DNA from 2 places in the Psychrobacillus sp. FJAT-21963 genome. Region 2 is predicted to be linked to the other one. Evidence: riboswitches for the same ligand, from Rfam matches in the RefSeq annotation. Region 2 holds a riboswitch; the other holds the start of a gene.
The links. A riboswitch is a leader RNA that binds a small molecule or an ion and turns the genes downstream of it on or off. The one in region 2 is predicted to bind cobalamin.
Positions count from the first base shown of each region.

Region 1: linked by a shared signal. The riboswitch ahead of AN959_RS02835 (ABC transporter substrate-binding protein) and the one ahead of AN959_RS05360 (ribonucleoside-diphosphate reductase subunit alpha) in region 2 are both predicted to bind cobalamin.

Region 1 covers NZ_LJIY01000001.1:618,055-626,663, reverse strand. The annotation lists gene AN959_RS02855 (diguanylate cyclase) at 1-751, opposite strand, end outside; gene AN959_RS02850 (DUF1934 domain-containing protein) at 941-1,360, shown strand; gene argS (arginine--tRNA ligase) at 1,361-3,028, shown strand; gene yyaC (spore protease YyaC) at 3,087-3,698, opposite strand; cobalamin riboswitch at 4,814-4,954, shown strand; gene AN959_RS02835 (ABC transporter substrate-binding protein) at 5,082-6,050, shown strand; gene AN959_RS02830 (iron ABC transporter permease) at 6,055-7,038, shown strand; gene AN959_RS02825 (adenosylcobinamide amidohydrolase) at 7,040-8,509, shown strand; gene cbiB (adenosylcobinamide-phosphate synthase CbiB) at 8,511-8,609, shown strand, end outside.
Region 2 covers NZ_LJIY01000001.1:1,109,886-1,118,494, forward strand. The annotation lists gene AN959_RS05340 (DUF418 domain-containing protein) at 1-41, opposite strand, end outside; gene AN959_RS05345 (response regulator transcription factor) at 156-860, shown strand; gene AN959_RS05350 (sensor histidine kinase KdpD) at 862-2,535, shown strand; gene AN959_RS05355 (ribonucleotide-diphosphate reductase subunit beta) at 2,607-3,644, opposite strand; gene AN959_RS05360 (ribonucleoside-diphosphate reductase subunit alpha) at 3,660-5,945, opposite strand; cobalamin riboswitch at 6,076-6,255, opposite strand; gene AN959_RS05365 (undecaprenyl-diphosphate phosphatase) at 6,383-7,210, opposite strand; gene AN959_RS05370 (DedA family protein) at 7,220-7,822, opposite strand; gene AN959_RS05375 (metallophosphoesterase) at 7,822-8,609, opposite strand, start outside.

The DNA of each region.
Region 1 (8,609 bases), 490 kb from region 2:
CGTCTCCAATCGGGTGACCGTATGTATCATTTACTTTTTTGAAATGATCAATGTCTAGTAATATTAGTGAAAATCTATCATTCGTATTCAATAGATTTTGAGCATATTCTTGAAATTTCCGATTATTATTTAATTCTGTCAGATAATCAGTTACGGACATTTCTTCTATTTGGCGAATTTTATTAAAAAGATTATTTAATTGCTTTAAAATAATAAAAACAATCGAAAATGACACAATAGAATATATGACGAAACCGAAGACTGCCAAATAACTAGTAAATGACCAGTTATTTAATAAACAAATTACCAAAGAAGCTTGAATAACTGAGTATGCAAAATAATAGGGAACATACCGAATACGAAATTCGATTGGTTTATTCCTAATAAATATACTTATAATAATTCCAATAACAATCGTATTTCCACCAGCAATTAAAGAGTCTATAGAAAAGTCATACAGAAACATCCGAAAAATACCAATAATCGTTGCGCTAATAAAGGTAGCGATTGGCCCGCCTAGTACCGCCGATAAGGAAATGACAGCCATTCTACCATCAACAATTACATGTTCTGATACAGCTATGGCTGTTAACATTAAGATACACCCAGTTAAACCACTTAAAATCCCAAGTATAAAGGGATGATATTTAGTGGAAGGGATGAAAAGATTTACCTTATTTTGAAATGGAATATATGTAAGAATTGCAAAAGTAAATAGTATACAAAAATTTATGATGATATCTAAAAGCATTTATTCACCCTCAAATGACAGATTGCGTCTATTATAACCTCTTCAGGAAGAATAAGGTATTCCTTTTTGGATTAGTTGTCACATAAGTAAATTTTAAGATATAATGTGAAGGTTATATATATCCATGAGTTATTTAAAAATGTACATAAAAGAGATATTTTACGTAAAAATGTTCAAAGGATGAAAGCAATGGCTCAACCATTAAAAAAATCAGTACATGTTCGTTTAAAATCCACCATTTGTCATCCAAATGTCGAGAAGGAAACATTCGATATTGAAACGACTGGAGAACTAACGCTAAAAGGAAATCAGCCTTATTTAGTTTACGAGGAAGTCCAGGATGAGAAAATTGTCAGAACAACTGTCAAGCTTGGCGGGAAATCTGCTCTTATATTGCGAAGTGGTGGAGTCAAAATGCGATTACCGTTTGAAAGCGGTGAGCTTCAAACTGGGAGCTACGATACAGTTTATGGCACATTAATGATAACTACAAATACAACGCATCTACATTTTGAAGATGGCTATTTTCATGTCGAATATGAACTGCTGATCAATGATGAGGTTGCTGGTACATATACATTGGAACTAATTTATACGGAGGCGGATTAAATGAACGCAGTAGAACAGGTACAACAGTCCATTAAAACGGCATTGCAAGAAGCAATTATAAAAGCGGAATTAGTAGAGGTAGAGCAAATTCCTTCTATTCATCTAGAAACACCAAAAGATAAAGCCAATGGCGATTATGCAACTAATATTGCGATGCAATTAACAAAGCTTGCGAAAAGAAATCCTCGTCAAGTTGCAGAAGCAATTGTTGAAAATCTGGATATGTCAGGCACGATGATGGAGAAAATCGACATCGCTGGACCAGGATTTATGAACATCACAGTTCGTAAAGATTATTTACAAGAAGTTGTAAAAGCGGTCCTTGCGGAAAAAGAGAATTACGGACGTACTACTTCAGGTGCTGGAGAAAAGATTCAAGTAGAATTTGTATCAGCGAATCCAACAGGTGACTTACATTTAGGTCATGCTCGTGGCGCATCTGTAGGGGATTCATTATGTAATGTACTTGATTTTGCAGGGTACGATGTTGCACGCGAATATTATATTAATGACGCTGGTAATCAAATTCATAACTTGGCAGTGTCCATTGAAGTGCGATATTTTGAAGCATTAGGACTAGAAAGAGAAATGCCAGAAGACGGCTATCGTGGACAAGATATTATCGATATTGCAGCAGAACTTGTGAAAGAGCATGGCGATAAATTTGTCTCTATGTCAGATGAAGAGCGCTATAAAGCGTTCCGTGCGCATGGATTAAAAGTAGAGCTTGCTAAATTACAAAAAGATTTAGCTGATTTCCGAGTTGGATTTGATAACTGGTACTCAGAAACTTCTTTATATGAAACAGGAAAAATTGACGTTGCCTTAGATAAATTAAAAGCAAACGGACATATTTTTGAGGAAGAAGGAGCTACATGGTTCCGCTCTACTACTTTTGGAGATGACAAAGACCGTGTATTAATTAAAAGTGATGGCTCTTTCACTTATTTATTACCGGATATTGCCTACCATGAGGACAAATTAGTTCGTGGGTTCGACCAACTGATCAATATTTGGGGAGCAGACCACCATGGTTATATCCCACGTATGAAAGCGGCAATCGAGGCACTAGGATACGAACGTGAAAAACTGGAAGTATCAGTTATTCAAATGGTTCAGCTGTATAAAGACGGCGAAAAAATGAAAATGAGTAAGCGTACAGGGAAGGCAGTTACAATGCGCGAGCTTGTAGAAGAAGTTGGACTGGATGCGGTTCGTTATTTCTTCGGTATGCGTTCTGGTGATTCTCATATGGATTTCGATCTTGATTTAGCTGTTTCCCAGTCGAATGAAAACCCAGTATATTATGCACAATATGCGCATGCACGTATTTGCTCTATTTTACGCTCAGCTGAAACACAAGAGATGAATGCGTCGACCGATTCACTTGAGTTATTACAAAGTGAAAAAGAATTAGACTTATTGAAAAAAATAGGTGACTTCCCACAAGTAGTAGCGGACGCTGCAAAACTTCGTGCACCTCACCGAGTGGCGACATACATTCAAGAGCTAGCCGCAACATTCCATAGCTTCTACAATGCCGATAAAGTATTGGACGCAGAAAACATGGCATTATCAGAAGCTCGACTTGCTTTAGTGACATCTGCTCGTCAAACAATCTCAAACGCTCTACGTTTAATTGGCGTAGCTGCTCCTGAAAAAATGTAATAATGAACACTTCATTCTAGGTGTTATAACAATTGGATAAAACAAAAATGACGATGAATCAAAAAGGATTCATCGTCATTTTTATATTGTTCTTGTTTTGGACTGACTTCAATAAAATAGTAGACGTAATTTTTGCAAGGCTCATAACAGTGCTTAATCTCGTATTATTTAAAGAGTATGTAGGACAGCTCGGATCTAAATAGTTTACAATCGCTTTTAATTGATAGTTTCCCACTTCGGGAAGCGGATTATTAATAGCATTTCCGGGAATGAGGGGACCATCTTTTAATATAATTGATCCGATTTGGTGATTATCTCCTAAACAGGCATCCACACTAAAAATAATTGGTTCATTGAACTGGCTATTAATTTCTTTTAATACAGCTTCTAAATTTAGTGCGTGAACGGGCTCTTCGATTGTTCCGAATACATGATATGGAAAGTTTTTTTCTTTTAGCATCGTTCCAACAAAGGGACCGAAAGAATCCCCAGTCGATCGATCTGACCCAATACATAAAAAGACAATATCAATGGTGCCAGTCTCACATAATGTACTAAGCAGATAAGACATCTCATTCATATCTTCTTCTGTCGAAGAATTTAATGAATAACTGTAATACAACTTCTTAGTTTGTGTATGCACTCTTCTTTTTTTCTTAAAAGGAAACAACCCGTTGCGCCCCCTTGAAAATAATAAATTTTTTATTATAGTATCATGAAAACGTTTTCACTGAAAGTTTTGTATAACAACTCGAATTTAATTTTGGAACCGTTAATTTCCGTTCCAGGCGGACGCTTTCCGCCGGCATGGCTTCAGCCGCTTCCCTCGCTCCTGCGCAAAGCTCGTCGCAAAAATTAATTTCGCTACGCTCAGTCCAGGGTCTTCAGCTCATACACCTGCCTCTTCGCTTTCGGTGCAGAAAACATTTGCTATTCCGGCTGGAGTCGCCGCCTTCCACTCCAATCAACTATTATCCGCTTTTCAATTAGAAAACCATTATACCGTTAATAGTGCAAGTTTTTATCACTTACATTTTTTCAATTAGTATTTATAGAAAATCGTTGGAAAAGGCGACACTCCTGTGGGAATAGCGTTTAGCAGAAGACCCCGCAGTTGAGGGGAAGGCAATCTAAGTTCGCCGCATCCTGCTCCTGCGCAAAGCTCGTCGCAAAAGAACTTTTGCGGCAACGATTGCATGACCAACATCGTGTTGGCCTAGGAGGCTAAGGCAACGCCCGCGGAAAGGGAGCCGTTTCAACGATTTTCTTATTTATCGGACAACATTATTTAGTAAAGTAAATTCTATAGGCTTTTTCAGTGCCCTCGCTACGCTCCTCCAAACCAATAAAATGAACAAAAAAACAAAATAAAAATCGATATCAATTAACCTACTGCCTTTTTTCTTCAGTGGGGCATTCGGTAGCTTGCAATTGAATAAGATAGCATCTATTCACTAATTATCCAAAAAGGTATTAACCAGTTTTCAAAAGTTAAAGGAGAGCGACGAACAGTCTGCAGCAACAAGATTACCGAAAAAGAAGGGTTGGTCTTGACGAAAGTCACGGCCACCCCTTCAAAATAATTCTGCGGTAACTTTGATGCCAAAGTCTGTCCAAAGCAATCCGGAAACAATTGTAACCAGTTTTTGCTTTTTAAAGGGCTCGCTTGCGCTTTTCTAATATATTTTAAATGAATCGGTTGAATACAACTAATATCAGTCAAATACTATGAAAACTTCTGTCGACAATAAAATGTTTTAAGGTATAATGAAATCGATGCATCAAGAATATTTTGAACATAAAGGTGCTTGCTAGTTTACTAGTAAGTTAAAAGGGAAGCTGGTGCAAGTCCAGCGCGGTCCCGCCACTGTAAGTGATTGTACATGATCACAAGTCAGAAAACCTGCCTTTATGCGTTTACACTTTACTACCTACGAGGATAGGTTATGTGTAAGTCCGCTTGGCATGTTTTAACCTAGCAGATTTATACCTATTCTATCTCTCGTTCATGGAACGAGAGATTTTTATTTGCACAAAAATGGAGGAATTACAGATGAAGAAGTTATGGCAATTATGGATGACATCCGCATTTGCAGTATTATTGTTAGTTGGATGTTCTCAAGAAGAAGCAAAACCTGTTGAAGACAAGGACACTACTCAAGAGGAAGCGACAATAGAAGAAACAGAATTCCCGATTACGATGACCGATGCGGTTGGCAATGAGATAACGTTGGAAGAGGCACCAAAAACAATCGTTTCGATGTTGCCAAGTAATACAGAGATTTTATTTGCGCTTGGACTTAATGAAGAAATTATTGGAGTAAATGACTACGATAACTACCCTGAGGAAGCGCTTGAAAAAGAGAAAATCGGCGGTATGGAATTCAACGTAGAAAAAATTGTATCCATGAATCCAGAAATCGTGTTTGCACATGAGTCAATGTTGGGAGCTGGCGATGCAGGTTTACAACAAATCCGTGATGCTGGTGTAAAAGTGTTTGTCGTAAAAAATGCGGCTGATTTTAATGAAACATATACAACTATCGAACAAATTGGTCGTGCTACAGGAAAATTACCAGAGGCACAAAAAATTGTGGAAGATATGAAAGCAAAAGTAGAAGAAGTAAAAGCAAAAGTGGCGAATGTAGAAACAAAGAAAACTGTGTTCGTTGAAACTTCTGATGTTCCGGAAATTTATACACCTGGTAAAGGGACATTTATGCAAGAAATTTTAGATATGGTAAATGCGGAGAATATTGCGGCTGATCAAGAGGGCTGGTTTATGATAGCTCCAGAGGAAATTGTAAACCGTAATCCAGATGTGATTATCGTAATGTATAGCTACGTAGAAGGAATTGTAGATAGTGTGAAGGCACGCGATGGTTTTGATACGATTAATGCTGTTAAAAATGATGCAGTAATACAGGTTGATGAAAACTTAACTAGTCGAACAGGCCCACGTCTTGCAGAAGGATTAGAAGAAGTAGCGAAAGCAATCTATCCGGAGGCTTTTAGTGAGTAAATCCATGATCGGCTACACCTTGTCTATTATTGCTCTTTTAGTGGCGATATGGCTAGGTGTATCGGTCGGATCCGTAAAGGTACCGATCAGCACATTATGGGATAGGGGAGCAGATGAAATTGCGACCAATATCGTTTGGAAAATTCGCTTGCCGCGGGTTGTTCTTGCAGGGTTAGTTGGTGCATCACTAGCCATTGCAGGAGCCGCGTTTCAAGGTTTATTAAAAAACCCGCTTGCCGACCCTTATACGTTAGGAGTGTCGTCCGGTGCCTCAGTAGGTGCCGTGGCTACGCTCTTTTTCGGTATTTCGGTACCATTTCTAGGAATTTATACGTTACCCATTTTCAGTATGATAGGTGCATTAGTTACGATGCTTCTTGTCATTACATTTGCCAAATTAGTCGATCGTGCGATGAAAATGGAGACGATTATTTTAACTGGAATCATTTTTAGTTCTTTTTTAGGCTCGGTTATATCATTAATGATTGCGTTAACAGGAGAAGAGCTTAGGCAAATCATCGGCTGGCTACTTGGTAGTGTATCGATGCGAGGCTGGAGCTATGTACAGATGGCATTACCTTTTATCGTCATTGGTTCGATTTTATTAGCTTTAAACAGAAGAGAATTAAATGCACTATTATTTGGTGAAGAACGTGCAAAGCATCTTGGAGTTAATGTAAAAAGAAGAAAGATGATGATCTTGATCGGCGGGTCTATGTTAACGGGAACAGCAGTAGCAGTATCTGGAACAATTGGTTTTGTTGGGCTTGTTGTTCCACATATGACGAGGCTTTTATTTGGATCGGATCATCGACATGTATTACCTCTTAGCTTCATCAATGGAGCATCCTTACTCATTATCTGCGACTTAGTTTCTCGTACAATAATTTCACCAACCGAGCTACCAATTGGAGTAATCACTGCATTTATTGGTGCACCAGTGTTCGCATTTATTTTCTTTAGACAGCGAAAAAAAGGAGGCGTTTAACATGTTGAAGGTAGGAAACTTGTCAGGTGGTTACGACCATAAATTAATCGTTAAAGACGTCTCCTTTGAAGTTGGAAAGGGTGAAATGCTTGGTATACTTGGTCCCAATGGAAGTGGGAAATCTACTTTGCTGAAGGTGATGAGTGGGATTTTACCAATGAGTTCTGGGGACGTATTAATAGAGGGGAAATCACTGCTATCGTACTCATCTAAAGAGCTAGCTAAAAAAATGGCAGTTTTACCACAATTACATAGTCAAGCATTTTCACATACGGTTAGGGATACAGTATCTCTTGGCCGATATCCGCACCAAAGCGGATGGTTTTCCTCTTGGTCACAGGAAGATGAAGTAGCTGTTAAGGAAGCAATGAAACTAACAGCAATGGAAGTGTACGAGCATCAATTACTAGACCTATTGTCCGGTGGGGAGCAGCAGCGAGTATTTGTTGCTCAAGCACTTGCACAACAAGCACCAATATTATTGCTCGATGAACCGACAAACCATTTAGACATTGCACACCAAAAACAATTACTCGATACTATTAAAACGCAAACAATTGAAAAAGGAATTACTGTCATAAGTGTATTTCATGATATAAACCTTGCATCCCTATATTGTGATAGGCTGTTATTAATGGAGCAAGGGGAAATTAAAGCAATCGGAGAGCCTCATGAAGTAGTTAAGAAAAATCAGATTGAAACAGTGTACCAAGCACGAGTTAGTACAAATCCACATCCAGAACTCCCAAAGCCACAAATCACTATTCTTCCTGATGTGAATGAAAAGATAGTAAATGACCAAATAACAACCGAAAACTTTCAGGTTACAGATGAGCTCGTCGTATTTCAAGCAGAAAAACAGCTAAGAACATGGTCATCTGCTGTCATAAATGCAGGAAGTGGCTGGTATCGATCATTTGTAAATAGAAGAGTAGATGCACAGTATAATATTGATAATGCTCAGATGGAAATGCAGGAGTTCCTTGCAAATCATGGTTTTTCTGAAACAGAGACAGTTGGAATGATGACAGCTGTTCAAACGAAAGATGCTGTTATTAAGGAGTATGAAGGAGACTTTGGTTCTGTCTTCATCATGGTGACAGCAGGTGTTGGAAATGCAGTAGATGTATCAAAAGCGTATGAAGTTGAAAATTTTCCGGTAGTAGGAACCATTAATACTTGGATTATAATAAACGGAACTCTTGCTGAAGAAGCATTTCTACAAGCAGTGATAACTGCAACAGAAGCAAAAACGAAAGCGCTAACCGCTGAATCTGTAATGGATCCACGTACAGGCACAATCGCAACTGGAACATCTACAGATAGCATTTTAGTGGCTGCGACGCAGCAAGGGAGCTATATTCCATATGCTGGGCCAATCACAGAAATAGGAAAGAAAATTGGACTCGGTGTGTTTGAATGTACCGTAGAAGCTATCCAAACTTATAAAAAAGTAAAAGGCTGGGTGTAGGATGGGTCCGCATATTATTGCCATAGCAATTGGTCTAATACTAGACAAAATAATAGGTGACCCGCCAAATTGGCCTCACCCCGTTCGATGGATTGGTAAT
Region 2 (8,609 bases):
CTAAGCCCTCTTAAACTATCAATCAATTTTACTCTTTCCATTTTAAAACAAATCCCCCTAGAATTTCGTATCACTCCTTTGTTAGTATAAAATAGAAAGCTTATGACAGAATGAAACGTACCTTAAAATATTCTTAAATTTTGGAGTGGTTATTGGTGTTAGATGCGAAAATATTAGTAGTGGATGATGAACAGGCTATCGGAGATATGGTTGATATAATTCTAAAAAAAGAAGGATTTACCCATGTTGATGTATGTACAAATTACAAAGATACAGACTTACTCATTTCACATAATAATTATGATCTATTGATATTAGATATTATGCTCCCGGATGGAACTGGACTAGATTTAGCGAAAAAGGTCCGCACAAAATCAGATGCACCAATCTTTTTTTTAACAGCAAAAGCAAATGATGCAGATAAGCTTCGTGGTTTCATGTACGGAGCCGATGATTATATTACCAAACCATTTAATCCAATGGAACTCGCAGCTCGCGTAAAAGTGCAGATGAAACGGTATACCTCCTCCTTCTTCAAGCCTTTATCGAAGCAAGTGTTTGACTTTGGTAGGTTCCAATTGAACGTAGCAGCAGCTGAATTGACTGTAGCAGAAGATACTTCTGTTTTAAGCGGAAAACTTTTTCATTTACTCCAATTCTTTTGCGAACATCCTGGGCAGGTCCTTTCAAAAGAACAAATTTATTCTCAAGTATGGGGAGAAGAGCATTTTATTGATGATAACACGATAATGGTTCATGTCCGAAAGCTACGAGAAAAAATTGAAGTTAACCCAGGTAATCCTCAACTTATTTTAACTATCCGTGGAGTCGGATACAAACTCATTAGTAAGGAGAATTAGTATGAGTTTATCAGGGAAAATGACTACACGATTTTTAGCATATTTTGTTATCTTTTATAGTGTATTACTTATTGTGTCTATCGGACTGATAGTATATTTTGTTTATGATCTAATGGAGAGCAATAGTTACTCTGATATTCGTGAATTAGATGCATTTGAACTTGAGTCCGATTTTACCAAGGATTCAAATGGGGTCTATCATTTATCTCAAAAGTTAATAGATTCAGCGCATGAAAATACAGGACTTGTTCAATTAATCAACAAGAATGGCAAAGTCCTTGCTAGTTCAGAAAATAACAGTAATTGCTGTGAAAGCTACACTTTATCACAATTTGTAGCAATGACAAAAACTAAAGAGGCTTTTGTTTGGGAACAAGGCGATGGCTTATATATAGTATTTATCGAAAAACATCCTGCCACACAGTTATTATCTATGATAGTTCAAGAAAATATCGGAAGTTTATCGCATGAAACCAAAAAGCAACTAGAGGATACAGACGCAAGCCTAGAAATCTATACGACAGAAGGTAGACGAAAACAAGTTGTTTATGGTGACAAAAAACAAGCACTCAGTGGGATTGAAATACTCGCTAGTTCCCATAACTATTCTGAAAGAAAAGAAGTTGTTGCATCTGAAATACTTGAAGATGGTACCATCGCTGTCGTCCGAATGAATAATTCAAATTATTATCCCTTTGAACCCGCATTTTTAGATGGGATGAAAAAGTTTGGAATAGGACTTCTTTTATTTCACCTCATTCTTTTTTTCTTTACTATTTTATTCTCTTTTTGGATTGGGAATCGCTTTGGCCGACCTGTTTTATTTTTTCTTAAACGTATCGAAAAGTTAGCCGAGCAAGACTATAAACCTTTAGATGATCGTAGATTAAGAACTAAAAAGACCGGACGTTTTAAACGAAAATATCGTGTATACGAAGACATTGATCGATCACTTTCCAGATTAGCAAATACGTTAGAAGCTAACGAGCGAAAAATAAAGCAGACTGAAAAGTTACGCGAAGATTGGATTACTGGTTTGTCACATGATTTAAAAACACCACTTAGTTCTATTTATGGATATTCCACTATGCTTGCTTCTGATGATTATGACTGGTCAAATCTAGAAGTTAAAAATTTTGCAAAGACTATGCAAGAGAAGTCGAACTATATGGATGCTTTAATAGAAGATTTAACATACACGTATCAATTAAAAAATAATGCAATTGCTATCAATAAAGTCGATGTGAATCTTTTAAGTTTTCTTAAGATGTATGTTAAAAATTCTGTTTGGGGAGATATACAAGATCCACAAGGAGACAAACATGCACATGTTTTTATTGATCCAAAATTATTTGAAAGAGTTCTCGATAATTTAGTAGGAAATGCGATAAAACATACTCCTAAAGGAACAAAGGTATATTTAAAAGTAAACCAAATGAAAGATACTGTTCAATTAATTATTTGGGATGAAGGAAAGGGAATTCCAAAGGAAGAGCTTGAAAGCCTGTTCGACCGCTACTATCGTGGAACAAATACCACTTCGGAAGTATCAGGAACCGGGTTAGGACTAGCTATAACGAAACAACTTGTGGAAGCACACGACGGACACATACATGTAGAGTCAAGTGACAAAGGAACAATTGTAACGATCATACTGCCCTCTTCTGTAAGTTAGTTAGAAAACTAAAAGCATCCATCAATCAAAAATGATTGATGGATGCTTTTTTGATAAAACAAAAACCGTTCTTATAAGTCATCAAATCCGTTATCTTGCACATTTACCTTCACATATTGGCGAGATTTTTGTTCAAAAAAGTCGGTTTTTCCTAAATCTACTTCTTCATAAGCTTTGATCCACTTTAATGGATTTTTGCGATATTCGGGGAATGGACGGTCATAGCCTAACTGGTTGCATCGTACATTTGCGTAAAAATAAATATATTCTTCCACGTCCTCTATATCTAAACCGTCTATTTTATCACCGATTACCTCACGTGCCCAGTCGACCTCAAGCTGTGCTGCTTCTCGGAAAATCTCCTCCACTTCACTCGCACGCTCAGGAGTATCAAATTGTGGATACTCTGTTAATAACTCTTTATAAATCTTTACGAATAAGTCAACATGCAACTGTTCATCCCTATTTATATAGTTAATCATTGTGCTTGTAGCGACCATCTTTTGATGTCTGGCAAGATGATAGAAAAATGAGAAGCCTGAATAGAAAAATAACCCTTCTAATATGACATCATATACAACAGAGCGTAGTAAGTTATCCACATCCGGCTGCTCTGCGAATTCTTCATACCCTTTTAAAACGAAGTCATTTCGCTTTTGCAATACCGGCTCTGTGCGCCAGAAATCAAATACACGGTTTTGCTCATCTTTGGAAACTAAGCTAGAAAGCACGTATGAATATGAATGATTATGAATCACTTCCTGCTGCGCTAGAATAATCATCAATGCATTCAAGCTAGAATCAGTCAAAAAGTCTGCTACTTTTCCTGCAAAGTCTGTTTGAACACTGTCTAAAAGGGCAAGCAAACCAATTATTTTTAAAAATGCTTCTCGCTCATTATCTGTAAGCCCCGAAAATTGCTTAATATCATTGCTCATATTAATTTCAAAAGGGGTCCAAAAATTACCGAGCATTTTTTTATATTTTGGATACGCCCAATTAAATCTTACATCGTCCCAGTTTAATATATTGGAACTTTGACCGTTCACGATACTAGTAGAACGGTTTGGCGCTTCTTTATCCATTAATTTTCTTTTTTCTAACTGCATATTAGCTTTTCCTCCTTAGCTTGAACAAGAATCACAATCGACTAGTTCTACAGAAGTTGATCGAACGTAATAAGTTGTTTTCAGCCCGCTATTCCACGCATCTAAGTGTAAATCAAGTAATTCTTTTGCTTTTATTGTGTTTTGAACATATAAATTTAACGAAACACCTTGGTCAATATGGCGTTGACGTGCAGCATTTTGTTTTAAAGTCCAGTGTTGATCAATAAAGTAAGCTGATTTATAAAACCACGTAGTCTCCGAATTTAAATCTGGTACAGTAACTGGAATTTTGTAATCTTTCTTCTCTTCGGAGTAAAACTTTTGAAAGATAGGATCTATACTCGCCGTGCTTCCTGCTAAAATGGAAGTGGACGAGTTAGGTGCAACCGCCATTAAATAGCCGTTTCGGATTCCATTTTCAGCGATTTCCTTACGCAGTTCATTCCATTCTTGTCCCTCGTATTGTCGTTTTTCAAAATAGGCTCCAGTTTGCCAATCTGACCCTTCGAATAAAGGATAAGCGCCCTTCTCTTTCGCCAATTCGGCAGAAGCTTGAATCGTTAGGAAAGCAACCTTTTCATAAAGTTTATCAGCAAATTCAACTGCTTCATCGGACTCCCAGCGGATACTATTTAGAGCAAGCAAATGATGCCACCCAAATGTACCAAGGCCAATTCCTCGATAACGAGCATTTGTACGTTGCGCTTGAGGTACCGGAATCATATTTAAATCAATTACATTATCGAGCATACGCACTTGGATCTTTATCAAACGCTCCAATACATTTTCTGGAACCGCTCGTCCTAGATTAATAGAAGATAAATTACAAACTACAAAATCCCCCGCTTTACGTTTTGTCACAATTACATCGTCTTCTAATTGAATGGACTCAAAAGAGGTAGCACTTTGATTTTGAAAAATTTCTGTACATAGATTACTGCTATAAACCATTCCTTCATGCTTGTTTGGATTACTACGATTAACTTCATCTCGGTAAAACATAAATGGTACTCCTGTTTCCAGCTGGGAACGCATAATACGTTTTATCAAGTCTATTGCTGGAACAGTTTCGCGTGATAATCGATAATCATTCACACATTCCTCGTATTTTTCTCGGAAAGAACCTTCTCCACGTTTCTCATCGTAGAAATCCTCTAGGGAATATCCTTTTAATTGTCGTACTTCATGTGGGTCAAATAGGTGCCACTCTTCTCGTGCGTCTACTTTCTCCATAAATAAATCCGGTAAGCATACCCCTGTAAAGATATCGTGTGCACGAAGACGCTCATCTCCGTTGTTCAAGCGTAAATCTAAAAATGTAAAAATATCTTTATGCCAAACATCTAAGTAAACAGCAATAGCACCTTGACGCTGACCAAGCTGATCCACACTAACTGCCGTATTGTTTAATTGCTTGATCCATGGAAGTACACCACTAGAAGCGCCTATAAACCCTCGAATAGACGATCCTCGACTTCGCACTTTCCCCATATATACTCCGATTCCGCCACCGAATTTAGAAAGGGTCGCTACGTCTGTGTTACTGTCGTATATCCCTTGAAGACTGTCATCAACCGTATCAATAAAACAGCTAGATAACTGTCCATGTGGCTTTCCAGCATTTGAAAGTGTTGGTGTTGCTACAGTCATATAAAGGTTACTCATTGCCCAATATGCTTCTTTTATTTTGCCAATTCTATTTTCTTTTTCTTCTTTCATTAGCGTCATTGCAATGATTAGCCAACGTTCTTGTGGAAGTTCAACAATTGATTTGTCAAAGTCCCTTGCGACATAACGATCAAGTAAAGTTTTAACACCAATATATGTAAATAAAAAATCTCTCTCTGGAACAATTATTTCTGCTAACTGTTGTAATTCATCAAACGAATAGGCTTCCGTCAAACGAATGTCGTAAATTCCATTAGCAGCTTGGAGTTGTACATTGCTAGCAAATTTACTGTAAACATTATTAGATGTTGTTTTTCTTTGACTAGCGACTTGTTCATATACATGTGCCAAATGAATGCGCGCCGCAACAAAAGTCCAATACGTTTCTTGCTCATCTAAAAAACTTAATGCTTCCAAAGACATCGACTTAGACCAAGCAGAGGTGTTACCCTCCGGATTCTTCTTCATCCATCTTTCATGTGATTTAATGAGTGGTGCCATATTGTCTTCTCCGAATTCTTTTACTAAATGGTGGAGTACCTCCTGTTTTTCTGTAAAGGTAATTGATGTCATTTTTATTTCCTCCTTGTTTTGATTATGAGTTCTGCTGGAGTGATAGTTGCTTAAGGACACAAAAAAGCGATGTCCCAAGCCTCTTCGGCTGAGTCATCGCTCACATTAAAAAAGTAGGAAACAACAAGACATCTAAAAATTAATTGAGATAGAGTCCTTCGCCCCCACCTCTCAACCCCCGAAGAAAGTGTTGCTTCACCGATGAAAAGGCAGGTCTACTGGCTCATGCTTCACCCTCCTGTCGACCTTCCCACGATTTCTCGCAGTGGCTATTTCAACAGTCGTCCACACTTACAGTTGCGGGGACAGCTTCGGCATTTCACCGAATTCCCTTTTAAACCATAAAGGTACCTAATTATCGTTCAAATACTATATGTTGTGTTATATTCACTTATATACCCTATCATATTGTGTTTAAACTTGTACATAGGAATAAAGTACGTGTCTTTCTTTAGTCATAATAAAAGGGCAGACAATTCAAAATGTCTGCCCTTTTATTACATAAATACGATAACTGCTAAAATTGCTGCTATCACTAAACGATAGATTGCAAATGGCATTAATTTGATGCGAGAAATTAGTTTTAAGAAAAATTTGATGGAAATTAGCGCAAATACAAATGCACTGATAAAGCCTGCTGCATAAAAGCCCATATCCCCCATATTAATCTCTTCCCAGTTTTTTACCACAGACACTAGACTAGCCCCTGCCATAATTGGAACAGCCATGATGAATGTAAAATCTGCTGCTGTTTTATGATCCATCCCAAACAATACCCCACCAGAAATAGTTGCACCTGAGCGAGAGAATCCTGGCCATAAAGACAGACATTGTACTAATCCCACTTTAAATGCCTTAGCATACGTAATTTGATCCAAGCTATTGATAGACGGTTTTTTCGGACCAAATTTATCCGCAATAATCATAAAAATAGAACCTGCAACTAGACTGTATATAACTGTTTCTACGCCAAATAAATTTTCATCAATAAAATCTTCTAATAATACTCCTAATACTCCTGCAGGAATTATACCAACGATTACATGTAGTAAATTAAAACGCTTGCTCGAATTTTCGCTTTCTATCTTATATAATCCTACTAAACTAAATAATCGTTTCCACATAACAACCACTACAGCTAAAATAGAACCAAGCTGAACGACAATTTTAAATGTATTCGCAGAATACTGACCTAAAAATTCTTCCGTTTTCAACCACATATCATCAACAATAATCATATGCCCTGTAGAAGAAACAGGAGCAAACTCTGTCATACCCTCAACAAACCCTAATATAATCGCTTTTAATAATTCTAGAAATTCCATAAGATCTCCTTAGTCACGTTTTTTAAAATACCAAACAAGAAATGCAATACCTACTATCGCTAAGATAATATACACTATGTTCGAGTAGATATCCATATACCCTACTATTTCATCCCAATTCTCTCCGACTGCTGCTCCTATTGATACTAACACTGTGTTCCATATCAAAGTTCCTAATGTCGTAAACCAGAGGAATAAGCCAAACTTCATATTAGACATCCCTGCTGGAATGGATATTAAACTTCTAACAAGTGGCACGAGTCTACCGAAAAAGACTGCCCAAACACCATATTTATCAAACCATGCATCTGCTTTATGAATGTCTTTAATAGTCAGTCTTAAAATTTTTCCGTACTTCTGTACAATCTTCTCTAAACGTTCTACGTCTAAAAGTGAGCCAATCCAATATAAAAGAGCTGCTCCAACAACGGACCCTGAAGTAGATGCAATAATAATTCCAAGCTTTGTCATTGTTGTTGTTGTAGTCATAAACCCACCGAGCGTTAAAATCACCTCTGATGGGATTGGAGGGAAGATATTTTCAATTAATATTAAGAAAAATACACCAAAATAACCGTACTGACTAAGCCAGTCCGAAATCCATGCTTCCATTATTTGTTCACGTCCTCTAGCTTAATGTTTACTGCCCATAATTCCGATTGACTACCTAAGCGAATAGGCGGACCCCAAAATCCAAAACCGGATGATACAATCGCATGCAAGCTTCCTTTTTGTTTATACCCATAATCTAGCTCAAATACCTTTCTCGTAATAAGATGATTTGGCCACATTTGTCCTCTATGCGTATGACCTGAAACATGAAAATCTACCCCTTCCGTTTCAGGTATCAATAAATTCGAAGGTGTATGATCCATAACAAACCAAGGAAGATTATCTTTTTCGGGACGTAATTCAGAAAGCTGCTTCCTTTCTCTATTCGTCAAATCTTCTCTACCAGTTAAATAGAACGATTCTGCCAACACAATAGTTTCATCTAACAACATATGTACATTAGACGCTTCCATTTCTTCTACTAATAGAGGAATTTTCTTACCATAGTATTCATGATTGCCGAGTACCCCATATACACCATACGTAGAAGTTAGCTGCTTCATCACTTCTGACATACCTTTTTTTACAAACCAAATAGGATCGTCATCAACTAAATCACCAACTAGTAAGATTAAATCAGGCTGCTCTTCGTTTGCTTTTTTCACAAACCTTTTTAAATGCGCCTTATTGGATAATAAACCAAGATGGAAATCTGAAGCAACTACTACTTTAAGCTTGTCCAACTTGGAATCCTTTTTGGGTAATTTAATAGATAGCTCACGAACAACTGGTGTAAATGCATTGAATGTACCAAACGCAAAAATGAAAACAAATAAGAATAAGATTA